2 linked regions of the Gloeocapsopsis sp. IPPAS B-1203 genome follow. The protein of the gene in region 1 interacts with the protein of each later gene in a pairwise test. Links are inferred from orthologs where the notes say so. Each region holds a gene or a part of one and is shown on either strand. Other genes may lie near its edges. The genes, in order: ligA and leuS.

What was found.
Region 2: the proteins of ligA (region 1) and leuS interact in binary tests that used the Escherichia coli proteins (3 or more experiments, as listed by UniProt). The link is inferred for Gloeocapsopsis sp. IPPAS B-1203 from one-to-one orthologs.

What each region holds. Positions count from the first base shown.
Region 1 is NZ_PEIG01000004.1:22,648-35,225, reverse strand. The notes cover bases 3,746-6,682. They hold ligA (NAD-dependent DNA ligase LigA), read right to left. Parts: upstream 6,270-6,682; coding sequence 4,221-6,269; downstream 3,746-4,220. Other genes in these bases: CSQ79_RS08320 (hypothetical protein), read left to right, coding at 6,382-6,678; CSQ79_RS08330 (polysaccharide deacetylase family protein), read right to left, coding at 3,746-4,179. Also shown: CSQ79_RS08345 (glycosyltransferase family protein), read right to left, coding at 1-265; CSQ79_RS08340 (response regulator transcription factor), read right to left, coding at 478-1,143; CSQ79_RS08335 (sensor histidine kinase), read right to left, coding at 1,115-2,572; more of CSQ79_RS08330, read right to left, coding at 2,713-3,745; CSQ79_RS08315 (sensor histidine kinase), read right to left, coding at 6,686-8,410; CSQ79_RS08310 (hypothetical protein), read right to left, coding at 8,592-8,819; lepA (translation elongation factor 4), read left to right, coding at 9,194-11,005; CSQ79_RS27560 (hypothetical protein), read right to left, coding at 11,080-11,202; CSQ79_RS08300 (Uma2 family endonuclease), read left to right, coding at 11,201-11,881; CSQ79_RS08295 (ATP-binding cassette domain-containing protein), read right to left, coding at 11,995-12,578. UniProt on the Escherichia coli protein: DNA ligase that catalyzes the formation of phosphodiester linkages between 5'-phosphoryl and 3'-hydroxyl groups in double-stranded DNA using NAD as a coenzyme and as the energy source for the reaction.
Region 2 is NZ_PEIG01000017.1:30,949-43,666, reverse strand. Bases 3,800-6,876 are described here. They hold leuS (leucine--tRNA ligase), read left to right. Parts: upstream 3,800-4,101; coding sequence 4,102-6,651; downstream 6,652-6,876. Also shown: ppsA (phosphoenolpyruvate synthase), read right to left, coding at 1-720; CSQ79_RS23070 (Uma2 family endonuclease), read right to left, coding at 851-1,504; CSQ79_RS23065 (ATP-dependent Zn protease), read left to right, coding at 1,646-2,344; CSQ79_RS23060 (GGDEF domain-containing protein), read right to left, coding at 2,508-3,485; CSQ79_RS23045 (DUF433 domain-containing protein), read right to left, coding at 7,177-7,536; CSQ79_RS23040 (hypothetical protein), read left to right, coding at 7,722-7,916; CSQ79_RS23035 (DUF2283 domain-containing protein), read left to right, coding at 8,021-8,260; CSQ79_RS23020 (ABC transporter substrate-binding protein), read right to left, coding at 8,749-9,951; CSQ79_RS23015 (TonB-dependent siderophore receptor), read right to left, coding at 9,961-12,492; CSQ79_RS23010 (AraC family transcriptional regulator), read right to left, coding at 12,586-12,718.

The sequences.
Region 1 (12,578 bases):
TTGCGAGAGTTTGGGCAATAAGCAAGTTACGGCGCTTGTGACCAAGACCCATTGTGTCATGCGAATAAAGCGCAATGTGTAGCTTTCGTGTATTCGTGCTATTGTCCTGCTGATTGTCGTAATTTTGGCGTTGCAGCGGTATCAACCGACAACCTTCCTTGATAGTAGCTACGGTGTTGGTGTTTATCGTAATTCCTTTGTTGATGGAACCGATAGTATAGTTATCCCACTGTCGCTTCCGGTTATTCTTAGGTGACATTCTCATAACTGTTCCTCCCCCACATGAGAGCTTGAAGCGTTTATGTCAAATGCATCTACCAACCTGAAACCAAGTCAGGGAAGATGTTTTGTGAGACTTATCCTGAGTCGAGTCATCAACTTTAAAAAAAGATTATTTGCTGTTTAAGATCACATTAAGAATAACTTTCATGTATCTAATTTTGCATGAAATATTGATGAGAAAAGATGAGAAAGCTCTCATTCTCGTAAACGATACCCAATTCCTCTAACGGTTTCAATCAATTTATTACCGAGCTTTTTACGGAGATAGCCGATATAAACATCAACAATATTTGAATTAGGCTCGTAGTCATAGCCCCAAACATGATTGAGTAAATCTTCGCGACTGATAACTTCTCCTGGATGACGCATCAGCATCTCTAGCAACGTAAACTCTCGGATGGGCAACTCAACGAGGCGCTTGGCAACTTGTACCTGACGTTTGCGCAAGTCAAGCACAATATTGCCAACTTGCAGTAGCATTTCCTCTTTTTGTGGCGAGTGAGTTTTACGCAACTGCACCCTAACCCGCGCGATCAGTTCTTCGAGACGAAACGGCTTTGTGATATAGTCATCGGCACCAGCTTCAAGTCCGGCGACTTTATCTTGGACATCATCAAAAGCTGTCAAAATTATAATAGGTAGCTGTTCGCCGCGATCGCGAATTTCTTCTAGCACTTGTAAGCCATGTTTTCCAGGAAGCACTAGATCGAGTAGCATGACATCAAAATCTTGGCTGCGAGCTAGATACGCTGCTCCGTTACCATCTTCCACAATAGTGGTTGCAAATCCGTTAGCTTCTAAACCTTTTTTAAGAAAGGCAGAAATTCGCGGTTCATCTTCGGCGATGAGAATACGGTTCATTTGATACGACTTCTTGGGGCGGTTCGAGTGGGATAACAACGGTAAAGGTGGAACCAACACCTGGGTAACTGTGTAGTTTTACGTAACCTCCATGTGCTTTGGCGATCGCCTCTACAATAGATAATCCTAACCCAGCACCCTCAGAACACCTTCTACCATAAGAAGCACGGGCGAACCGCTTAAAAATACGTTCTTGATCGGCAAAATTAATACCAACTCCTGTATCGCGAACCCAGAAATGAACGCGATCGTCAACTAGCGATGCTCCAATTTCAATTAAATCGTTCTTCGTAGTATGTTCGACAGCATTTCTGATTAAATTCATCATAACTTGAGTCAGCCGATGACGATCTGCAACAATGCGGAGCGAGGTTTTTGCTTCTAAATGCCAATTTCGTTTAGCTAACGCAATTGCTTTTGCATAAACTTCTTCTACAAATTTTTGAACATCTACTAACTCTACATTCAAAAAATCAAGTCTTTCTGCTCTTGCAAGTAAGAGTAAGTCCCCAACAAACCGACTCATGCGGTTTAGTTCATCACTGACTAATGCTAGTGTTTCGTGCTGTTCTTGCGGGCGATCGCTTAAGAGTTCTAAATTTCCTTGAATAATTGTTAAAGGAGTCTGTAACTCATGACTAGCATCGTTAATAAAATCCCTTTGGCTAGTAAAAGAAGCCTCAAGCCGATCGAGCATTTCATTAAAAGTCATCGTTAATTCAGCAATTTCATCTGCTCCTTTAACTGGAATTCGTCTACTTAAATTTTGATCGAAATCAGTAATTGAGCGAGCAGTTTCAGTTAGTATTTTTAATGGAGCTAAAATTTTTCCGGTAATCATCCACGCCAAAAACAAAGCAATAAAAAGTACAATAATAATCACTATTGCTGCTACAAAAACAGCTTGATTGACCTCTTTTTGCTCATTTGTAATCAAGTTAGCTACAACAAATACACCTTGCTGTTTTCCTCCATTAGTGACGATTGGTTGAGCTAGATAAACAAAAGTGCCTGAAGAAGTAACTAATCTATTTTGCTGAGGACGATTTAGATTTAAAAAATAACGATTTGACTCTAATTCTTCGTACAAAACATCTGGAATAGTAACAGGACTTGTCTGATAAATCTCTCTGTCTACGATAGCAATCAAGTATTCATTATTGTCTGGAACATTACGAGATAAAAAAACTCGCAAAATCGCTGCTACATCATCACCAAAAAGATCTCCTGTAACTGGGTTTCTTCCGTCAACTAATCGATTAACTTCTTCCACCTCTTGTAAAAGCGAGGCTTCAATTCGTTGTTCTAATAAAGTATAAAGAATGTGGCGAATGCTTAATACAGAAACAATGACAGAGAATATCATTAAGACGGCTAGCCAAGCTAAAATGCGTGTTTTCGCACTTACTAAAAATTGACGCCAATTCATATCTATCTGTAAATACTTATAAACGATTTCAACTACAAGTAATTAGCAATGTAAGTGAATAATAATAAACACAAATAAAAGACTCATTAAGAACTTTGAGTCTCATAATCTTAAAGTCAATACTCATTTAAAATTTCATCTTAAAATTTGGCATTGATTACTAATATTCCTTGGTTGTAAATTGTTCGAGCATAATCTGTCCAAACTCCTTGTCCCCAGTAGCGGAAACAGCTTGTTTGCAAAAGTAAGTTATGTAATAAAGCTTGACGATATTGTGGCTGTTTTGTATCTACATCTGTGCTATCAACTTTTTCATGAAATAAAGCACTCAATTGATTCATTGGACTCAAAACATTTTCGTATCCTGCTACCCAACTGATATGATTTGTCCAAGAAGCTCCATCGATGTGAAAGTTTGGGTTAGCCTGCTTAATTTCCTCAATAGCATCAGTTACGCTATCAGGATTTAAGCTATCTTGCACCCTTTGCCAAATTTGATGTTGACCTGCAGCTTGACACGTTGGATAATTTTCAGGCTGACAACCAGCAGCCGCAAGTAGTTCTAAATATTCTGTACCAGTTAATCCAACAACGCTACTTTCTTGCTCGTACCATACTTTCTTAAACGCTGGGGGAAATTCATTCATCATCACGCCACCATTCTCCCCATCTGCAATTTGCGTCACCAGGGGGGGGATAGAAACTGAACCTAGATTTTGCCGAGATAATGTTTTTGCTTCGTAGTAAGGTTGCATTTGCCCGACTAACTTAGTATCAGAGCCTTGTGTTTTAATTAATGCAGTAATACTTAGAGTTTCCCCAGCAGAATTACGCGCAATTAAGCGATGTGGAAGATGTTTAAATTGCAGTGGTTCTCCAGTTAATGTTTCTACAGTATGCTCTTGTACAATTAGCCAACGATATCCGCATTCAAGAAGCGCTTTGACAAATTGATACAATGTATCAGGGTGATTAGGCAAGTGCATTTCTGGAGGTGAAAAACCTTTCACTCGTGCTAAAGCTTCCCAACCAAAAATTGCAGCAAAATGATGTTGCCAAGCTTGAATATGCAACTTAATATCAGGAATTGGAGTTGAGGGAACAACGCTATGACTCCACATTGTTCCTAACCATTCGACATAGGGTTGATAAGCGCGATCGCACGTAATGCGTTTGAGATTCTCCAAAATATCGCCGCGCCCCATTTGTTGCAATCCCCACAACAAATTGCCAGAATAATCTAACATGACACGCGGATTGTGCCCTTGACTGACTAATTCAGGGATAAAATCAGCGATGCGGCTATAACAGTAGCTAAAAGGACCTGCATTATGATTATCACCTTCTTGAGGATGTTCAAACATATATTGCAGGTTACTAATTAATGTACCATCCACACCAGCAGGAATTGTTGGTTGATGCATATGCAGTGCGATCGCAAAAGCTGCTTGGACTTCCTCTAGTCGAATGTTCGTTGTTGGTAAAAAAATCGGTTCTTGATGCTGTACTACTGCTGCAACTTCATTTTCCCAGCCAGAAATATTTGGTAATCCATCAATTGTTTCTGCTAGTAATGGTAGTTGAGTAGACTTTGTTGAGGAAATCATGCTTATATTTGCCTGCTAAAAATTACAGAAAATGGCTTGATTCAAGACAGTAATTCCAAAAATTCTGCCTCAGATAAACAAGTAATATTTAATTGTTGTGCTTTCTCTAACTTAGAACCTGCGGCTTCTCCAACAACCACATAATCAGTTTTTTTGCTCACAGACTCTGTTACTTTACCACCAGCATTTTGAATTAATGCTTTAGCTTCATCACGCTTTAAATTTGGCAGTGTACCAGTGACAACAAATGTTTTACCACTCACTGAAGTCTTAACTTCCGTCACTGGTATTGTATCTTTTTGTGCTAATTGTAACTCTGCAGCTTGCAGTCTTTCAATTAAAGCTTGATTGGCTGGAATACGGAACCACTGATGCACTGATTGGGCAATTTCTGCACCAATGCCATATACTGCGGCAATATCTTCTGGGGTAGCAGTGGCTAACTTGTCTACTGTGGGAAAGTGTTGAGTTAAAGTCTGCGCATTCACACTACCAACATGACGAATGCCTAATCCATATAATACCCTTGACCAAGGTTGTGTTTTAGATTGAGCGATCGCTTGCACTAATTTCTCCGCAGATTTCTTCCCCATCCGTTCTAGTGCTTGTAGCTGTGTCGCGCTTAAATCGTACAAATCTGCAACTGAATGCACTAACTCTCGATTAACTAATTGTTGCACCAACTTTTCGCCCATACCGGTAATATCCATCGCATCGCGACTTACCCAATGTTCAATTGCTCCTTTCAAAATAGCAGGGCACGAAGCATTCACACAGCGCGTTACAGCTTCACCTTCAGGACGAATGACAGGTTGACTGCATACTGGACAATGCGTTGGCATTTGGAAAGGTTCGGCATCAGCAGGACGCAGTTCAGTTAATACTCGCACAACTTCAGGAATAATTTCTCCAGCTTTGCGGACAATCACTGTATCACCAACGCGAATATCAAGTTGCGTGACGCGATCGCTATTATGTAATGTTGCTCGTGAGACTGTAGTTCCTGCTAACTCTACAGGGCGCATCTCAGCTAACGGTGTTAACGCCCCTGTTCTTCCGACATTGACGGCGATATTTTCGACACGGGTAGGTGCTTCTTGGGCAGGATATTTGAGGGCGATCGCCCAACGCGGAAACTTTTGAGTAAAACCTAATTGTTCTTGTAAGGCAAACAAGTTAATTTTGACAACGACACCATCTGTGAGATAAGACAAGTTCAATCGCTCAGTATCCCAGTACTCATAATACGCTGCAACTTCCTCTAATGTAGGGCACAGTTTTCGATTGGGATTGACGCGAAAACCCATATTCTGCAGCAGTTCTAGTGCATCCCATTGTGTCCGTGCAATACTAGCGTCATCCATCCCTGGAATATGCAGTGTATAAGCAAAAAAATCAAGCCGCCGTTGTGCTACGATTCGCGAATCGAGTTGACGTAAAGTACCTGCTGCTGCATTACGAGGATTAGCAAATAGCTGTTCTCCTGCATCGCGTCGTTCTTGGTTAATTCGTTGAAATACCTCTAAAGGTAAAAAAGCTTCTCCCCGAACTTCTACACGACTCGGAGGATTTGCTAAATTCAAGCGTAAGGGAATCGAGCGAATAGTTCGTACGTTTTGGGTAATGTCTTCTCCTGTAACGCCATCACCGCGTGTTGCACCGCGTACCAGAACACCGTTTTCATAGGTTAAAGCTAAAGCAGAACCATCAATTTTCAGTTCGCAGACGTATTCTGCTGATTCTACCTCCTTGAGTGCATGACGTTTCCAGCGTTCTTGCCAAGTCTTTAATTCATTAATGTTGAACGCATTTTCAAGACTGTAGAGGGGTACATTATGACGTACTGAAGAAAATTGCGTTGCTGGTTTTTCGCCGACTCGCTGTGTTGGGCTATCAGATGTAATTAATTCAGGGTACTGCGTTTCTAGCTGTTGTAATTCGCGGTAGAGTTGATCGTAGACTGCATCCTCCATCATAGGATCGTCCAACACATAATAGGCATAGCTTGCTTTTTGTACGAGCTGCCGTAATTCCTCAACACGCTGTTTAACTTCCGGTGCGATCGCTTCCACTAATCTCTCCATACTCATCTAAGGTTCCCAGCACAAAATAACTTAACAATAGTTTTTTTTGTGAAACATCAAGTATCCTGCTATGTATTGATACCAAAATTAAAGTTGTTCAAGCGTTCGAGTGCGAACTATGAAGGTCTGGCTAGCTTGTTTTTTCCTACTATTTGCCCTTGCTGAATTGTTCCAATGGGCAAAACAATTTTCTTTTCCTTTACCCATTTATATTTTAGGCGGAGCATTTTTGGCGATCGCTTCTAACTACGATAAACTTGGCGGATTGCGCTGGCTAACACGCGATCAATCATTAATGAATCCTGTAAATCAACCTTTTATCAGTGATTCAACTGCACAACCTTTGAATTCGATACTTGCTGCTCATAATTCTAAACAACCAATGCATTTGTCTCGTTCTCAAGATAGTCAGTAGTTTGCCACTACGCCTCAAAAGATTCTGCTGGCGTCGATACCATGACTGGTTCTTGATACAGCGGTACAGTGAATGTCACTGTAGAACCGAGTCCTTCACCCATACTGTAAAAGTTGACTGTCCCTCCCATTGCTTCTACTAGCTTCTGAGAAATCGTTAGTCCCAAACCAGTACCACCATACTGTCTTGTGCGCGAACCATCGACTTGGCTAAAAGATTGGAAGAGTTTGTCTTGCTTGTCTAGTGAAACACCAATTCCTGTATCAGCAACGCGGACTTTCACTATTCCTGGAAATTCCTGATTTTGAAAAGTAAACTTTTTGCGGACAATATCAGCACTAATTGTAATTCCGCCTTCGTGGGTAAATTTCAGTGCGTTGCTAACTAAGTTGAGTAGCACTTGCTTCAATCGTTGATAATTACCGTGCAAGATAATTTCATCTGAGGTGTCGGGCTGATAAATATGGAAGCTCAAGTTTTTCTGTTCAGCTTGCGCTCTGGTAAAATCTTCTACAGCAACAAAGAGTTCATCAAGCTTGACAGGTCCTAATTCTAGCTCCATTTTACCTGCTTCAATTTTGGCAATATCCAAGATATCGTTGATGATATCGAGTAAATGAATTGCCGAACGATATGCCTCTTGGATAAATTCTTGCTGCTCTTGAGGATCGTCTGCCATCCCCTCTAGAATTAGCTTTAAAAAGCCGATCATGCCGTTGAGAGGCGTGCGGATCTCGTGAGAGGTATTAGCCAGAAACTCGCTTTTAAGGCGGGAAGCTTCTTCGGCTTGCTGTCTTGCTTGTTCGAGTTCTTTGTAGAGAGTAGCATGAGCGATCGCTGTGCCGATTTGATCTGCTAATTCTCCGACAAGTTCTATTTCAGTGACGTTCCACTGTCGCGGACAATCTTGCTCGTGCTGATTGTTGTACAGTAAGCTAATTAAGCTATTCGGTTGATCTTGATAACAGGTAGCAACAATTAATTGTGTCTGTTGAGTGCGGGTAAACTGATTCGTCTTCTCAATAACGATGGGTTGTAAGGTTGTCAGTGCTTGCCGAAAACTTGGTTCTTGCGCGGTCAGAACCTCTAATCCCAACATTGAAGGAGTTGGTTCAGAAACGTATTCTGCAACTGCACGTAAGTAGCCTTGTTCTGGTAGATAAGAATAAATAGTGCATTGAGTTGCTCCCAGGGCTTTGCCTAAGCTATCAACTGCTTGCTGCCAAATAATATCTAAATCTAGCGTCCGACGAATATTGCGGGCAATTTGTGTCAACAGTTTTTTGAATTCAGAAGATGTCGTCATGGAGGAATTCGCAGTTTCTACCTGTTGTAATGTTTCCCGCGATCGCCCCATGACTAAAACTGTTTTCGCCTGAGTATTAGCTGCAAATACAGGAGCAATGATAACATCTAAATAAAATAGCTTCTGTCCACAACGAAACAACCAATGGCATTGCTCAGGAACTTGACTTTGTAAGACCTGCTGAAGTTTAGCTTGATAAGTCTTTTGCTCTACCGGAGTAAAAAATTCTTCAAGAGTTTCTGCTGTTTGTTGGGCGAATTCCTTTTCTGCTTGTTGCCAATAAAAAGACAAATAACGACCCTCGACATCTTGTATAAAAGCTAACTCTGCACCTAGTGCTGATAGCGAAGTCGAAAAGCTCCTGTCGAGCGATCCTAGATTGTTGGACACAGATGACGGTTGAGAATAATTGGTGTTAACACTCATTACAGGCGCTAAGTATACAAGTGGCAAGCAATATCGCTATGTCAATAATTGTTTTGAGTTTGGCACAGATTTGAGGAAATTAGGGCAGTTTGACGCTTAACAAAAAAAATGTTTGGCAAAAGTCGTTAATCCGCTCTTGCCATGCTGGGCTGATTCAGTTTCACTCGTTTGTTGTGAAGCTTTAATCGTTCCATTCACCTCGAGGTGGCACGGGGGTACGTCTGAAAGTCCGGCTGAGTTCATCATCACGTTGGGTTTCGCCCCGTAGCCATTGTCGAATTGCCACCTCAATTACCTTACTAGGATCGTTTGTTAAGTGCTGAATTTGCTTAACTAATTCTGGGTCTAAATGGATGGCAATTTCTACTTTGTCGGTTAAGCTTTCTGATTCGATAGCATTTTCATTCATAAGCATTGATCAAAAGTTGAAAACAAAGAACTTTACTGGCGATGGCGTTGATTAGTTCGATCACATGTCAGAGTCAAAAGAAGATCCACCCGCTAATGTCCATTGTACGCCCCTCAATGAAGAATACTCAAAAGCAAACATACAGATTCATACTTCAGGCTGATAAGTCAGCAAGAGGACACGGGGACACGGGGACTAAGAGAGTTATGAATGTTGAGTGTTGAGTTATGAGTTATTTTCTTCAATTCAAAACTCAACACTCTATTACCCACACTCCACTTCAGTCCAAAAGCAGCGTCGTATCTCAAAAAAGTTTAGAATGCGTTAAAGATTCCTATTTCTTAACAATATCACTTGCCGCTAAATCAAAAAATATGACTGACGTCCCCGCAGAGCGCATTCGTAATTTCTCTATTATTGCTCACATCGACCACGGGAAATCTACCCTTGCCGATCGCTTACTGCAAACCACTGGTACAGTAGAAGTCCGGCAAATGAAAGAGCAGTTTCTCGACAACATGGACTTAGAACGGGAGCGCGGCATTACAATTAAGTTGCAAGCGGCTCGAATGAACTATAAAGCTCACGATGGTCAAAATTATGTCTTAAATCTAATTGACACTCCAGGACACGTTGACTTTTCTTATGAAGTATCTCGGAGTTTAGCCGCGTGTGAAGGTGCGTTGCTTGTAGTAGATGCTTCTCAAGGGGTAGAGGCGCAAACTTTAGCCAATGTTTACCTAGCACTAGAGCATAATCTAGAAATTATCCCTGTTTTAAATAAAATAGACTTACCAGGAGCCGAACCCAACCGTGTTGCTGGGGAAATTGAAGAAATTATTGGGCTTGATTGTAGTGGGGCAATTTTGGCTTCTGCAAAAGAAGGCATTGGTATTGAGGACATTTTAGAGGCAATTGTCCAGCGCGTGCCACCACCAAGAGATACTGTTAAAGATCCTTTACGCGCGTTGATTTTTGATAGCTACTACGACAGTTACCGAGGTGTAATTGTTTATTTCCGCGTGATGGATGGTACGGTCAAAAAAGGCGATCGCATTCGCTTAATGGCATCACGAAAAGAATACGAAATTGACGAATTAGGCGTTCTTTCTCCAACTCAAAAGCAAGTTGACGAACTTCATGCAGGGGAAGTAGGCTATCTTGCCGCAGCAATTAAAGCAGTCGCAGATGCACGGGTAGGCGACACAATTACCTTAGCACCGCAACCAGCGGCAGAACCATTACCAGGTTACACCGAAGCCAAGCCAATGGTGTTCTGTGGGATGTTTCCCATCGATGCCGATCAGTTTGAAGATTTGCGCGATGCGTTAGATAAGCTGAAACTCAACGACGCAGCTTTAAATTTTGAACCGGAAACTTCTAGTGCAATGGGTTTTGGCTTCCGTTGCGGCTTTTTGGGATTACTGCACATGGAAATTGTGCAAGAACGCTTAGAGCGCGAGTATAATCTCGATCTGATTATTACCGCCCCTTCTGTTGTTTACCGCGTCACAACTGTCAAGGGCGAGGTGCAGTATATTGATAACCCTAGTACGTTACCTGCACCCAACGAACGCGAAAAAATTGAAGAACCGTATGTCCAAGTGGACATGATTACACCAGAAACCTATGTCGGGACTTTGATGGAATTGTGTCAAAATCGGCGCGGTATCTTTAAGGATATGAAGTACTTGACACAAGGGCGCACGACATTAACGTACGAGTTACCACTTGCAGAAGTTGTTACCGACTTTTTCGATCAGATGAAGTCGCGATCGCGCGGTTATGCCAGCATGGAGTATCAACTGATCGGCTACCGCGAAAACCCATTAGTCAAACTCGATATCATGATTAACAGCGATCCTGTAGATTCGCTCGCCATGATTGTGCATCGCGATAAAGCCTACAATGTAGGACGAGCAATGGCAGAAAAACTCAAAGAACTGATTCCTCGCCATCAATTTAAAGTTCCGATTCAGGCGGCGATCGGTAGTAAAGTAATTGCCAGCGAACATATCCCAGCTTTGCGTAAAGACGTTTTAGCGAAGTGCTATGGTGGTGACATCAGCCGTAAGAAAAAGCTCCTACAAAAGCAAGCTAAAGGTAAAAAGCGCATGAAAGCTGTCGGCACTGTAGATGTACCACAAGAGGCATTTATGGCAGTGCTACGGTTGGATCAAGCTTAGCGGAGGGTAAAGCGATCGCCCTTAGTGTCTGGGGCGGATTTCGTCTGTGCATCATTTCACCCAAATACGTAGTGTCATCGGTTCTTGGATTTCTCAAAGACAAAAATACGATTGCGATTGCTCGACAGTCCACTACCGCGATGCCGTAGTTCCCGTGCTAGATTGAATCTGTTGCCCTGCTGGAGAACAGCCATCATGACAAGCGCAACCTCGCTAAATACTGATATTGACTACCCCGATTCTGATGGGAAGCCAATGGCTGAAAGCGACTACCAATGTCCCTATGTGGCGTATGGCACTGAAATTTTGAACATCTTCTTTGCCGATCAGCCCCAGGTTTACGTCTCCGGCAATCTGCTAATTTTCTACAAAGAGGGCAACCCCAAAGCATGCGTTTCTCCAGATGTATTTGTTGTCCTGAATCGTCCCAAAGGCAAACGCTCATCCTATAAAGTTTGGCAAGAAAACAACCAATATCCCGACTTTATTTTGGAAATTACGTCTCGCTCTACGGTGAGTGAAGATCAGGGCATTAAGCGAGGACTCTACGCCTTCTGGGGTGTGTCTGAATACTTTCAATATGACCCCAGTGCCGACTATCTAGAGCCACCTCTCCAGGGCTACCAACTCATTGATGGGAATTATTTCCTGCTACCTGCAACAACCTTACCCAATCACGGCTTATCAATTACCAGTAAGGTTTTGGGTTTAGAACTCCATTTAGAACAAGGGGAACTTCGTTTTTACAATCCTGTGACGGGTGAAAAACTCCTGAGTCACGCAGAAGCAGAAGCCGCTCGACAAGCCGCACAAAATAAAGCAGAACGGTTAACCGCCAAGTTGCGAGAGCTGGGAATTGATCCCGACTCGGTATAACCCATACCCGCGCTAGCAGCTTGGGCACCATAGTTGCTATGCCGCCGAAATCCTATATTCAGCTGTAGTAATCTAGCATGGTTAGAACTAGAGCAACCTACCTCTATCCCCACTTATTCAGGACTGCCAACGTAAGACTTAATCTCATCAAAGCTTCCCTCGGCGGTGACTTTACCTTCAGCAAGGACAATAACACGATCAGCACGGCGGAGGACAGCATGACGGTGGGAAACGGCAAGACAAGTGGGTTGCCACTGCGATGTAGATGTAGATTCTGCTATTGTATCTTGAGTACTTGCAGCAAAGAGACGCGACCAGACAAGTTGTTCAGTTTCTATATCAAGCGCACTGGAAAGATCGTCAAAGACAAGTAATTCTGGTTGATGAACAAACATCCGTGCTGCTGCTGCACGTTGTAACTGTCCTCCAGAAAGACGCATTCCTTTGGTTCCAATGACAGTTTCTACCCCTTCAGGCATGGTAGCAAGATCGCGATCAAAAGCTGCTAGAGCGATCGCTTGTTCGATGTTTCCTTGTTGCCATCCCAGCGTGATATTTTCTTTGAGAGTACCACTAAATAATTGCGGAACTTGCGGGGTATAAGCACTTCGAGGGGGTACAAAAAAATTAGCAGGGTCTGTAACGAGCTTTCCATTCCAATAAATTTTGCCGCCTTGTTTGGGTAATAACCCAAGTA
Region 2 (12,718 bases), on another replicon or contig:
TTGGACGACATTTTCCCCTAACCCGTAAGCAGCAGTAATCAACACTGCGTCTTTAAAACCAGATTCGGTATCAATCGAAAACATAACTCCTGAAGCAGCCATATCCGATCGCACCATCTTTTGCACGCCGACAGAAAGTGCAACATCTAAGTGATCAAATCCTTTGATTTGGCGATAGGAAATTGCCCGATCTGTAAACAAGGAAGCAAAGCATCGATGACAAGCGTCGAGAACTGCGGCTAATCCGTGGACATTGAGATAAGTTTCCTGTTGTCCGGCAAAACTTGCATCGGGTAAATCTTCAGCAGTAGCACTAGAACGCACCGCAACATCGGTATCAAAACCGTAACGCTGACACAAATGATTGTAAGCAGTGGCGATCGCTTCTTCTAGTTCTGTGGGAAATGAGGTTTGCAAAATTAAGGAACGTGCTTGTCTACCTTTTTGTCGTAGTTGGTTGACATCTTCAATATCTAAATCTGCAAACAATTTACCTAATTCTGCTTCCAATCCAGCCGACTGCATAAAGTAGCGATAAGCCGTTGCGGTGGTAGCAAAACCACTGGGAACGTTGATTCCTTGGTTGGATAGTTGCTGGATCATTTCTCCTAGAGAAGCATTTTTACCACCCACCAAGGCGAGATCAGCTAAGCTAACTGTATCTAGTTCCAACACGAAAGCTTGCTTACCAGCAGTTTGAGCAACCGTAGTTTGCAACATCAATCAACTTCCTCTTAGCATTAGTTAGTTTTCGTGAGAAGCTTTTGTGGAGAACTCGCGATTTACTTCTCATTTTTACATCTTTAGTTATAGGAAAACAACTTGAGGAAATTGTGAGGTTGCGTTGACCTTATTGTTGATTTAGTGTAGCAATTAACCACCGACTAATTGCCCCGTCATCTTCAGTTTGAGAACGTTTCAAGGCTTCTTCTACTAAGTTAATATCTAGTCCTGGTAACACTTGTGATTCACGAATGAAATGACTCTGTGTTGGTGTTAAACAACTTACAATCACTTTACCTGCATTAACATCAACAACCCAGTATTCTTGTACGCCCATGCGTTGATAAAGCTTTTGTTTGCGATTGCTATCGTCTTCTAGGGAAGAAGCCGCAACTTCAACTACAAGTGTTGGTGGATCGAGTTCATTTAAGTTTACAGGTGCATTATTACGCGGCGGAAATCTCAAGTTTTTGCCGACATAGTATGCAATATCAGGTTGTGCTTCTTGCAATCGAGCTTTTCTAAAACTGGTGTTTGTCAATTCTTTAATTGCAATGTTCTTCATTGCTGCATATAAAACAATAACGGTAGAAACAACGGAATTATCTTGACCGTGCGCAGAACCTAATGGCGACATCTCAATCCTCATGCAGCCTTCATCGTAGTAAAACCTTCCACTTACTAAAGTCGGATCGTCCGCAAACGTCAGAAAATCTTCCCAAGCTGCTGCTACCCAGGTGTCAGTAGGAACGGTGTTTAAGACTGGAGGTGGATTAACCATCGCCGCAAGCTTCTAGTATTGTCCGATATTAAATATGTTACTTCAACAGAGCTTTTCTCTATCGCTGTGTTCTTGAACGCCAAACCTCTGCACGATAATCTAATACTTAAGAATCGTTACAATTAGAAATAAAATTACACTATGAGTCAAACTGCGCTTAATTTAACGGCGATCGCCATATTTCTAACGACAATGACAGCTTTGCTAGGACCAATGTTTAATCTGTCCCCTACACTTCCCGCGATCGCGACTTTTAGCCTTCTAGGGCTTGCTACGTTAGATAGTTTCGGCTTACAGGGTAAGGGCGGTACACTAATACTAGACTGGTTAGCAAGTTTTTCTCCTCAACACCGCGATCGCATTATTCGCCATGAAGCTGGACACTTTCTTGTCGCGCATCTTTTAGGCATTCCGGTTACAGGCTATGCTTTAAGTGCTTGGGAAGCTTTACAACAAAAACATCCAGGACAAGGTGGGGTAAGCTTTGATGATACCGAAGTTGCATCTCAACTCGCCCAGGGAACAATCTCAGCTCAATTGTTAGATCGTTACTGTACAATCTGGATGGCAGGAATCGCTGCAGAAACCTTAGTATACGATCGCGCCGAAGGTGGTGCTGATGACCGTCAACATCTTCAGACCGTGCTTTCATCGTTGGGATTTTCTGCTGCAAGTGTAGAACTGAAGCAGCGATTTTGTAGCTTACAAGCGTGTACCTTACTAAAACAAAATTGGGCAACGTATGAAGCTTTAGTTACTGCAATGCAAGAACGCACTGATGTTGCTAGTTGTAGTGATTTAATTGATTCATTAACACTAAAATCAAATCTAGTTGGTTAAATAATTATTTAAGTAGTCAGTTCAAACATAGTTTTGAGTTTTGAATTAAAAGAATTTTCATAACTCATAATTTAACACTCAACACTTCACGACTCTAAATTGGTGGACTTTGTTTATAGTGTACGAATCCATTCGCCCAGCATTCTAGCCATTAACAGTGTAGTTAGTCTGTGCAATTGACAATACAGTTTCTGCCAGCAGCTTTAGCTTGCAACAAATATTCGTCAGCGCGGGCTAAGATCTGTACGCCTTCAGGATCGTCAGAGGCTCTAAGACAACTTGTCCCGATACTGATTGTAACGGGAATTGCCAAATAATTATTAATGACAAATGGTTGCTCACTCACAATGCGTTGCAATCGACGAGCAACGACTGATGCGTCTTGACAGTTAGTGTTATGCAGCAAAATCACAAATTCCTCACCACCGTAGCGAAAGGGAATGTCGTTTGATCGCAAGTTATAGCGCAAGCGCGAACTCAGTAATTTGAGAATGCGATCGCCAATTAAATGTCCGTATGTATCATTGACAACTTTAAAATAATCGACATCTAGCATCAAAATACTTAAAGGAATTTTGTAGTTTCGGCTAGTTCTAATTTGGCGAAGTAAATTACTTTCTAAAGCGCGTCTATTATTGAGTTCTGTCAAGGCATCTATATATGCGATCGTTGATAGAACATCATTTTTTTGAATCAGGTCGCGGTATTTTTTTACCTTACGTAAACCAACTTGAATATGGGCAAGTAACAAACGTGTAATTGGTTGCAATTTATCTAAATTCAAATCATCTGGTAGCCATATATAAGCATCAGCAGCTTCTTCTAATGCTGTAGCAGTTGCATCAAATTCCCAATCCCAATTTGCACGCTTTCTTTCTTCGATAAGTTGTACGCGATCCTCGACGAGAATGCAATATATCCACGATAAGGGTGCTTGCTGTTTCAGCCACTGGCAAAGATCTAAACTTTGCTCTAAGCCAGCTTGTACCAGAAGAATATCTGGTGGTCTAACCTCGATCCAATTTTGTGCTTCGTTGACATTAATAGCAAATTCTACAGTAAAGTCTGTTCCATGCCGAATCTGGTATGGCAGCTTGTCAAAAAAATCTTGTCCGCCAACAGTCAAAATTGAAGAGTGCATGGTAACGCTATGTGCTCAATCTCAAATATGTAGCCTTTAGTACTCATAAAATGTATTTGCATTTACCCTAGCTTTAATTTTAAAGTCACTATTTTTACTGTTGTTTATAATTTAATTTGAAATTGCTTGCGTATATTTCATATCGTGTGGCATTCTTAGTTCTTCATAATTGCTTGTGATTTTACCTATTATTTCGTCTCATTGTTTGTAGAAAAATAGTCTCTTCATCCATATTTATTAATCATTAAACTAGTCGATCGCTCCTGAACAATAAGTAATAAATTTAATTATATTACCTACGTATTATCACTCATGAAAAAATAGTATCACTCAAAAGACTATACTTTTGTCAAATCTTTATGCTTGTTATATCAACCATTTAAGATTTTAAAAAAAATTAAGGAAAATAGGGAGTGAGAAAAAGTGAGAAAAGGTCAGAAATAAAGTCAGTAAAGCGTTAGTGACACAAGACGAAATTGCATAAATACTTAGTATCGTATCGTATATATCTATACATATATAGTAACTAAGTAACTTTTGATTTTGGTAAAGACCTTTATTTGCACCGAGAACCATCTAAAATATGGGGACAGAGACAATAACAGGAGTGACTTTCGTGGAGTCGCGTTACAACCCCGCAGCAATCGAGGAAAAGTGGCAACAAACTTGGGCTGATCTTGGTTTAGACAAAACTCAGACAGATAGTGCTAAGCAAAAATTTTATGCGCTATCAATGTTTCCCTATCCATCGGGTAGTCTGCACATGGGTCATGTTCGTAACTATGTTATTACGGATGTTATCGCCCGACAAAAGCGAATGCAAGGATATCGGGTGTTACACCCTATGGGTTGGGACGCTTTTGGTTTACCTGCAGAAAATGCAGCAATTGATCGCGGAATACCACCAGCAAAGTGGACGTATCAAAATATTGGCCAGATGCGATCGCAACTTCAACGCTTAGGCTTATCAATTGACTGGGATCGCGAAGTCGCTACGTGTTCGCCTGATTATTACAAGTGGACGCAGTGGATTTTCTTGCAATTTCTTCAAGCAGGACTTGCATATCAAAAAGAAGCCGCAGTCAATTGGGACCCGATCGATCAAACTGTCCTCGCTAACGAACAAGTAGATAGTGAAGGGCGATCGTGGCGCAGTGGTGCGAAAGTAGAACGCAAATTGTTACGTCAGTGGTTCTTGAAAATCACCGATTACGCTGAAGAATTGTTAAATGATCTTGACAAACTACCAGGATGGCCTGAGCGCGTCAAGTTAATGCAAGCAAACTGGATTGGTAAGTCAATCGGTGCGTACTTGGAATTTCCCATTGTCGATTCGGATGAAAAAATCGGCGTTTACACAACACGCCCTGACACTGTTTATGGCGTAACGTATGTTGTCTTAGCACCCGAACATCCTTTAACAAAGCGCGTCACCACGCCCGAACAGCAAGCCGCAGTAGAAGCATTCGTGCAAGAAGTTGCAAACCAAAGTGAATTAGAACGCACCGCTGAAGATAAACCGAAGCGGGGAATTCCGACAGGTGGTAAAGCAATTCATCCCTTTACTGGCGAAGAAATTCCAATTTGGATCGCAGATTATGTCTTGTACGAATACGGTACTGGTGCAGTCATGGGAGTTCCCGCCCACGATGTGCGTGATTTCAAATTTGCCCAAGAGAAGAATTTACCAATCAAAGTTGTGATTATTCCTGAAAACAGTGACGCATCAACACTAACAGCAGCATACGTTGAACCAGGAATTGTGGTAAATTCGGGTGAATTTGATGGGATGGCTTCTACAGATGCGAAAGAAGCGATTGTCAAACACGCCGAGAAACATGGTTTTGGTAATGCACGAATTCAGTATCGCCTGCGCGATTGGTTAATTTCTCGACAGCGATATTGGGGCGCACCGATCCCTGTGATTCATTGTCCTAACTGTGGCATAGTCCCAGTTCCCGATGAGGATTTACCTGTAGAATTGCCAGAAGAAGTTGAATTTACAGGTCGTGGTGGTTCGCCTTTAACGCAATTAGACTGGGTAAATGTACCTTGTCCAACTTGTGGAACGCCCGCTAAACGGGAGACTGATACGATGGATACATTTATTGATTCGTCGTGGTATTATTTGCGTTATCCTGATGCGAGAAACGATCAACAGGCGTTTGATCCAGCAAAAACGAATGATTGGATGCCAGTCGATCAATATGTTGGCGGTATCGAACACGCGATTTTGCACTTGTTGTACTCGCGATTCTTTACTAAAGTATTGCGCGATAGAGGCTTATTAAACTTTGACGAACCTTTCCAACGCCTGTTAACGCAAGGGATGGTACAAGGAACAACCTACAAAAATCCTGTTACAGGTAAGTACATTTCACCCGCACAAGTCGATCCTAACGATCCTAAAGATCCCGAAACTGGCGAACCGTTGCAAGTCTTCTATGAGAAGATGTCTAAATCTAAATACAACGGTATTGATCCTGAAGAAGTCTTAGCCAAATATGGTGTGGATACTGCACGGATGTTTATCTTATTCAAAGCACCTCCAGAAAAAGACTTAGAGTGGGAAGACGCCGATGTTGAAGGACAATTTCGCTTTTTAAATCGTGTTTGGCGTTTAGTCACCGATTACAGCAATCAGCCAGCAGTCGTTAGTCAGCAACCAGCATCAACCAAACCAGAAAAAGAACTGCGACGGGCGATTCATACTGCAATTAAAGCTGTGAGTGAAGACTTAGAAGGCGAATATCAATTTAATACCGCCGTTTCTGAGTTAATGAAATTAAGTAACGCACTTGCTGATGCACCGTGCAAAGACTCGGCAATTTACACTGAAGGTATTCAAACTTTACTAATATTGCTAGCACCTTTTGCACCTCATATTGCTGAGGAATTGTGGCACAGTTTGGGTAACACCGAATCAATTCACATTCAACCTTGGTTGAAATACGATGAATCAGCCTTAGTCGCTGACGAAATCACGTTAGTAGTTCAAATCAACGGTAAAAAACGCGGTGACTTACAAGTACCCGCGCAAGCTGACAAAGCTGAACTTGAAAAGTTTGCCCGCGAATCTGAAGCTGCGCAGCGTTACATCGAAGGTAAAGACGTAAAAAAGGTCATTGTTGTACCTGGAAAACTTGTCAACTTCGTCGTTGGATAAGATATTTTCAGCGTAGAGCGATCGTTTTCAATCACCCGCCGTAAACCACCCCAACCTACTTAGGGTTTGACTTTCGGTGGTTGGGTGCATTGAGTTTGTTATGCTGCGTTTCTTGTCAAATACTACGCTCGTCTTTATGGGATAAAGATCCGTCGTGCGCCTCGGTAGCTATCGATACTAAGTACAATTTCAATTAAGCTTTCGACGCACCGACTTCGATATTCGGGTTCATTGAGTAGCCGGTCAGCATTGCTAATTGTGACTACAGGTAAGGAGGCGGATGTGCTTTCCTCACGCATCACTTGCTCCAGCGAATCTTTCCCTTTCATACTGCGATTAGCTGTGAGCAGAATCATTTGGTTTGTCTGTGCTAATCGCCATACAACCCTGTCATCACTATCAGTAGGTAGTTCCAACTCTGCGAAAGTAACAAACTGGATTGGAATAATATCTAGCCAGCCTTGACGGGCAATGGCACAAAGAAAACTAAGGCATGACCTCTGAGATTGTGATCGATCAGAAAAATCATGCCGCAGATTCGCGCTTTGCTTTCACGGCTCGGAGTTTTTCCCAAGCGGCTTCGGTGCCTGGTTTAGGAGGTTGTCTTAGGATTTGGTCAACTCGCTCACGGTTTTGTGCTTCGTAGTACTGCCGCAGATCCTCAGCCTCTTTAAGAACTTGCTGATACTCAGCTTCTACCTCAGCACGATTGGCTTCAATATAAGCTAGTGCAACATTAATTTGTTCCTCTGTTAGCTCAAACAATCCTTGAATAAACCTGGGTGGATATTGAGCTATCACATAGTCCATCACATCGTACAGGGTGATGCGGGTTCCTGCAATTGTTAATCCCCGCTCCGTTCGGACTACAGCTTGTTTATTCATTTGATGCCATTGTTAGAGCTAAAGCCTTAGCTTTTACCGATAAAATCAATTTTACCGCACAAAAAAGAAAGGGGAGCATACGCCTTCAACCATAATTTATGAATTCTCAATCTTCAATCAAACATATTTAAACCTGCTTCTTGTAGATAGCCAACAGTAAACTCCAACATCTAGTAAATCTGCTTGTGCTGTTAATGACTGCGATCGCACTTTCCAAAAATAATATCCCAATTCGACTACCAGACAAACGCTGGCAACACATTCTTGAAGAACATCCCGAACTTGTTGACAGTAAAACACAAATACTTGACGCGATCGCTCAGCCCGAATGTATTCTAGAAGGTAGAGAAAGCGAACTGCTAGCTATGCAAGAAATTTAATCAGGAAAGTAGCTTATAGTTGCTTATCGCGAACTCATTAATGATGGATTCATTATTACAGCCTTTCTAACCCGCCGTTAATACTTAACTCGCAGGAAACAAATATGACCTTAGCTAAGATTGATCTCAGTCTCTATACGCAATTAGTGACTAATATTAAACATCTTCCTTCCCAAGATTTTTATTTATCTTACGATGCAAAAGCAGATGTTGTGTATATTAATTTTCAAAATCCTGCGGCATCTGCTGATGACAGTGAACTCACACATGATGATGTTATTATTCGCTATAACAAACATGACGAAATTATTGGATTAACTATCTTACACGCTAGTAAGCGTTAGTAGATACTTAAAAATATGCACATAAATCATACAAAAAATTGCAAAGCGGTAATTTTTGCCATAGGTTTCGGTACTCTTTTATTTCCAGCTAGCAAAGCCATTAAAAAAGAACTCTTACCAATTATTGATAAGGGAAGAGCAAAACATATTATTTAAATTATTGCTGAAGAAGAAATCAACGCAGGAATTGAGGAAATTAGCATATTAGAATGAGGAAATTTGGATTTTATACAACTCACCGGAACATGACATTGCCGCAGATTTAGTGAATTTGAGTGTACCAAATTATACAGGTGGAGAAGGCGATCGCGCAAAGTTTATCGTATATCTACAGGCTGAATTTCAGACTCATTAAAATGTAATAGTAACTGTATAACGTGCTGAGTTTGTCAAGTAAATTAGTGCCGTCAGCAGGTTGATGTTTGGGTCTTGCTTTGGAGGAATGATAACAGGGTTTGCAGACGAAGCGGATATGGTTGGATATCAGTTTAAGGTGTATTGACGAGGTATTTGTAAAGGTCATCAATCACAGCATCAGCAGCCAACAAATTTCCTCCTGTCCAGGTTAATTGATCCACAAAATACACTTGATTTTGTTGAACGGCTTTCAGTTGATTCCAAAGTGGTCTTTGTTGTAGCTGTTTGAGAGCCTGCTCATCATTGTCTGTAAAAGACATTACGAACATAACATCGCCATCAGATTTCTCCAATTCTTCTTCAGAAAAATCAATATAACCATAGTCCGTTGTCACATCTTGTGAGGCAGGACGCTTTAATCCAACATCATTGAGAATGGAGCCATCAAATGAGTTTTTTACATTGCTCCCTATCCGACCAAAGTAGAACCAACTGACGGAAATCGTCTTGTCTTGATAGCGATCGCCTAAAGCGAGTTTTAATTCTTCAATTCGTTGATAGTAGCGATTCCATGTTCGCTGAGCAATGTCTTGCTTCCCTAGTACTTCAGCCATGAAATTAAAAACATCTCGCCAAATTATATTACCTTGAAAATGATGTAGTGCAGTAGGAGCAATGTTTGAAAGCAGGGGATAAATTGCTTCATGATAAAGATTATTACCTACAATTAGATCAGGCTTTAGGGATAATATCTTTTCTAAATTTGACTGCTCCTCAGTTCCTAGTGTTTCTATCCCTTCAGTTTTATTCCCTAAATAGGTAGGGAGCCTCTCCCCCCAATAGACAAGATTATTACTACCAATGGGTTTAATGCCAAGGACAAGGGCGTTACCTAAAGCCAATGGGGACAAGGTGACAACACGTTGGGGATTATTGGGAACACAGGTATATCCTATTGCGTGTTTAATAGTACGGCAGTCGGCGATGTCTATAGTAGTTGAATTTGACTGCCTTTGCTCTAGCTGCAATGTATCAGCGCAGGCTGCGATCGCTATAACTGTAACAGTTGTCAGAAAGATGGGTAAAAACTTGCCTTTGTTCAAAATCTTTCGAGGTTGCCATAGTACCTGCAACCTTGAAAGAACAAAATGGGCGACCCAAGCAAACTTAGCTGAAGCAGGAAGTAAAACAGCTTTGACATCAAACAGGAATAACTGAATTGCACGACTAAATCTCTTTTCCATTACGAAGAATACTTCCCCAACGTATACTTGCACATCATCCACAATATGAACGTGCTGTGTCTGGGCAGATTTTTTATTGGTGACTAACAAGAGGGCAAGTTAAAACTCCCAACTGATAGAACCAGTGATTGCACGGGGATCACTTCTAAAAAGATAGGCTGTTCCATAGCTATAGTCTGCGTCGAAAAGATTACGAATATTGAGCGCTCCATTAAAACGACCTCTACGATAGTAAATTGCTGCATCAGTACGTAAGTAACTCGATGCTTCAAAAGTATTTGGCAAATCTACTGGTCGAGCGCCCACATAAAATAACCCCAGACCAAATCCTAATCCCTCTAGAGCGCCATCTTGAATCTTATAGGTAGTCCAGAGACTGGCTTGGTGTTCCGGCACACCCGCTGGTTGATCCCCCACAAGAATAGAGTTATCTTCAGTAACCGCTGCATCGGTATAAGCGTAAGAAACAATTATATTCCAACCAGGCAAAATTTCACCTATAGTATTGAACTCAACTCCTCGACTGCGCTGCTCTCCCACCTGAACGGAAAAACCCTGCACCGCTCGTACAGGATCAGGATCTGCTGTAATCACATTCGTCTTAGTAATTTCATAAGCTGACAATATAGTTGAAAGTCTGCGCTCTAAAAAGTCTGCTTTGACACCCACTTCATATTGAGTTCCTCGGGTCGGTACGAACAACTCGTCATCAGGGTTACGACTGAATGAAGGAACAAAAGATCGGCTGTAACTAGCGTAGAGAGACACCGTATCGCTGGGTTGATACACCAAACCGACGCGGGGACTGAAGGCATCATTATTCAAAGTATCAGATTCTTCTCCCCCACTTGAAGCCCAATCGAAGCGTCCACCAATTAATAACTTCAGGTTATCTAGAAGGCTGATCTGATCCTGAAGATAGACACCATAAGATTGACCAAAACTAAATCTGAGGGGGGTTATGTCATATTCTGGTATTGGAATGACGTAATTTGGGTTATTAATATCGAGATTGGGAAGGTTGAATGAATTGACTCGAAAATAATTGACATAGCGATTAAAATCGAAACCTAGTAATAATTGATGCGATATCGTTCCCGTATCAAACTTTCCAAGCAAATCAACTTGTCCAAAGTAGTTGTCTATCGTAAATTCACGATCTTCACCAATTATCTCGAAGAAACGATCATCCACTAGCGCTGTTGGAATATTTGTATTTTCTTCTGTTCTATTAAACAACACAGCAAGATTGTTACGAATTTGCCAGTTATCGCTAAACTCATGACTGAATGTATAGCCTAATCGGTGGACTGTCTGGGCGCTATAGTGTATGTCAGGATAGGATGGAAAGAAAGTTCGAGTGACAAGACTACCGTTGCTGAAAGCCCAACGACCGGATGGCGAACTGAATGCTAGAGGCGGATCTGCACTAAACCTCATGTACTCATAGTAAAAATTCAGATCAGTCTGATCGCTTAATCTAAATGTGATTGAGGGTGCAATTTCAATAAAACTTGTGTTGACAAAATCTTGATAACTGCCTGCATTTTGATAGCTGGCAATAAAGCGATAGAGTACCGTTTCCTCTTCATCCACAGGACCCGATAAATCAATGCTGGGTTGATAAAAGTTATAGCTTCTTGCCTCAAAGGAAAGATTGTAGTAAGGTTCACTGAGTGGTTGCCGAGTAATTACATTGATGATACCTCCAGGTTCTACGGCTCCATACAAAACTGAGGCAGGTCCTCTAAGAATTTCTACTTGTTCGATAGTACTGAGTCCTGTCAAGCTGTAAAAATCCGTATCTCGGAAGCCATTGCGAAAATTTCCGCTTTGTGTAAATCCTCTGATGGTATATCCCCCTGCTGGGATAAGGTTGTATCTGCCGCCATCTACAATGCCACTGACTGTTTCTACTGCTTGAACTAGATCTGTTACATTACGATCCTCTAGCACTTGTCTTGGCACAACTTGAATTGATTGAGGAATATCTCGCAGTGGTGTATCGGTTCGTGTTGCAGTTGTCGCATTCGATGGATTATATCCTTCATCCTGCTCACCCGTTACCACAATCTCAATCGTGTCTTCCTCTGTAACTTCTCCAACTTCCCCCAGCGTTACCGCTAGCACTAATCCCCGTGCTTCTGCTGTTACCTCAGCCACTGGCGGCGCATCGGTTCCTGTAATCGCCACCCGCACTTGATCGCCTGGCAACTGGGTCACATTTACTGATGCAATCCCTGCGATCGCGTTTTCCTGAAAGTATTCTTGGGCAATTCTGGCGTTGGGAATTTCTAGAGTCAGTGCATTGCCGACAGTTCGAGTTTCTGGAACAGACAGTTCACCTTCTGCCGTTTCTAAAATTACCTGCAAGCCTTCCTCGGTTGCTTCTACGCACACGTTGGTAATTTGCACAATCGACGCTTCAATCTGTGCGAGCCACTCTTCAACTGTTGTTGCTGGCTGCTTGTTGCCTAATTGATGGGAGCGATTTGCTAACTGTTCCTCCTGTGCCAAAACCGGCGACATTCCCCAACCGTTTGCAATACAACTCGCTAAACTTGCCAATAACCAAAAATGAACCTGAAACAATAATTTCCACGAAGGCAACGCCAAACGTTGATTGCTCACACTGACTCCTCACACGCCATCGACCAACTCCACTTTTTGCGAAGACTTCTTAATAAGATGAAACTTAGTTTAGAGAAGCGCTGAGGATGGTGTCTACTCCAAAACGGACTTGGATGATCGCAAAACAGACTTTTTGCCCAATATACACTCACGGGGAGTAATGCCAAACTTACGCTTAAACGCTGCCGTAAAATGCCCAGGATTGGAATAACCCGTTATCATAGCA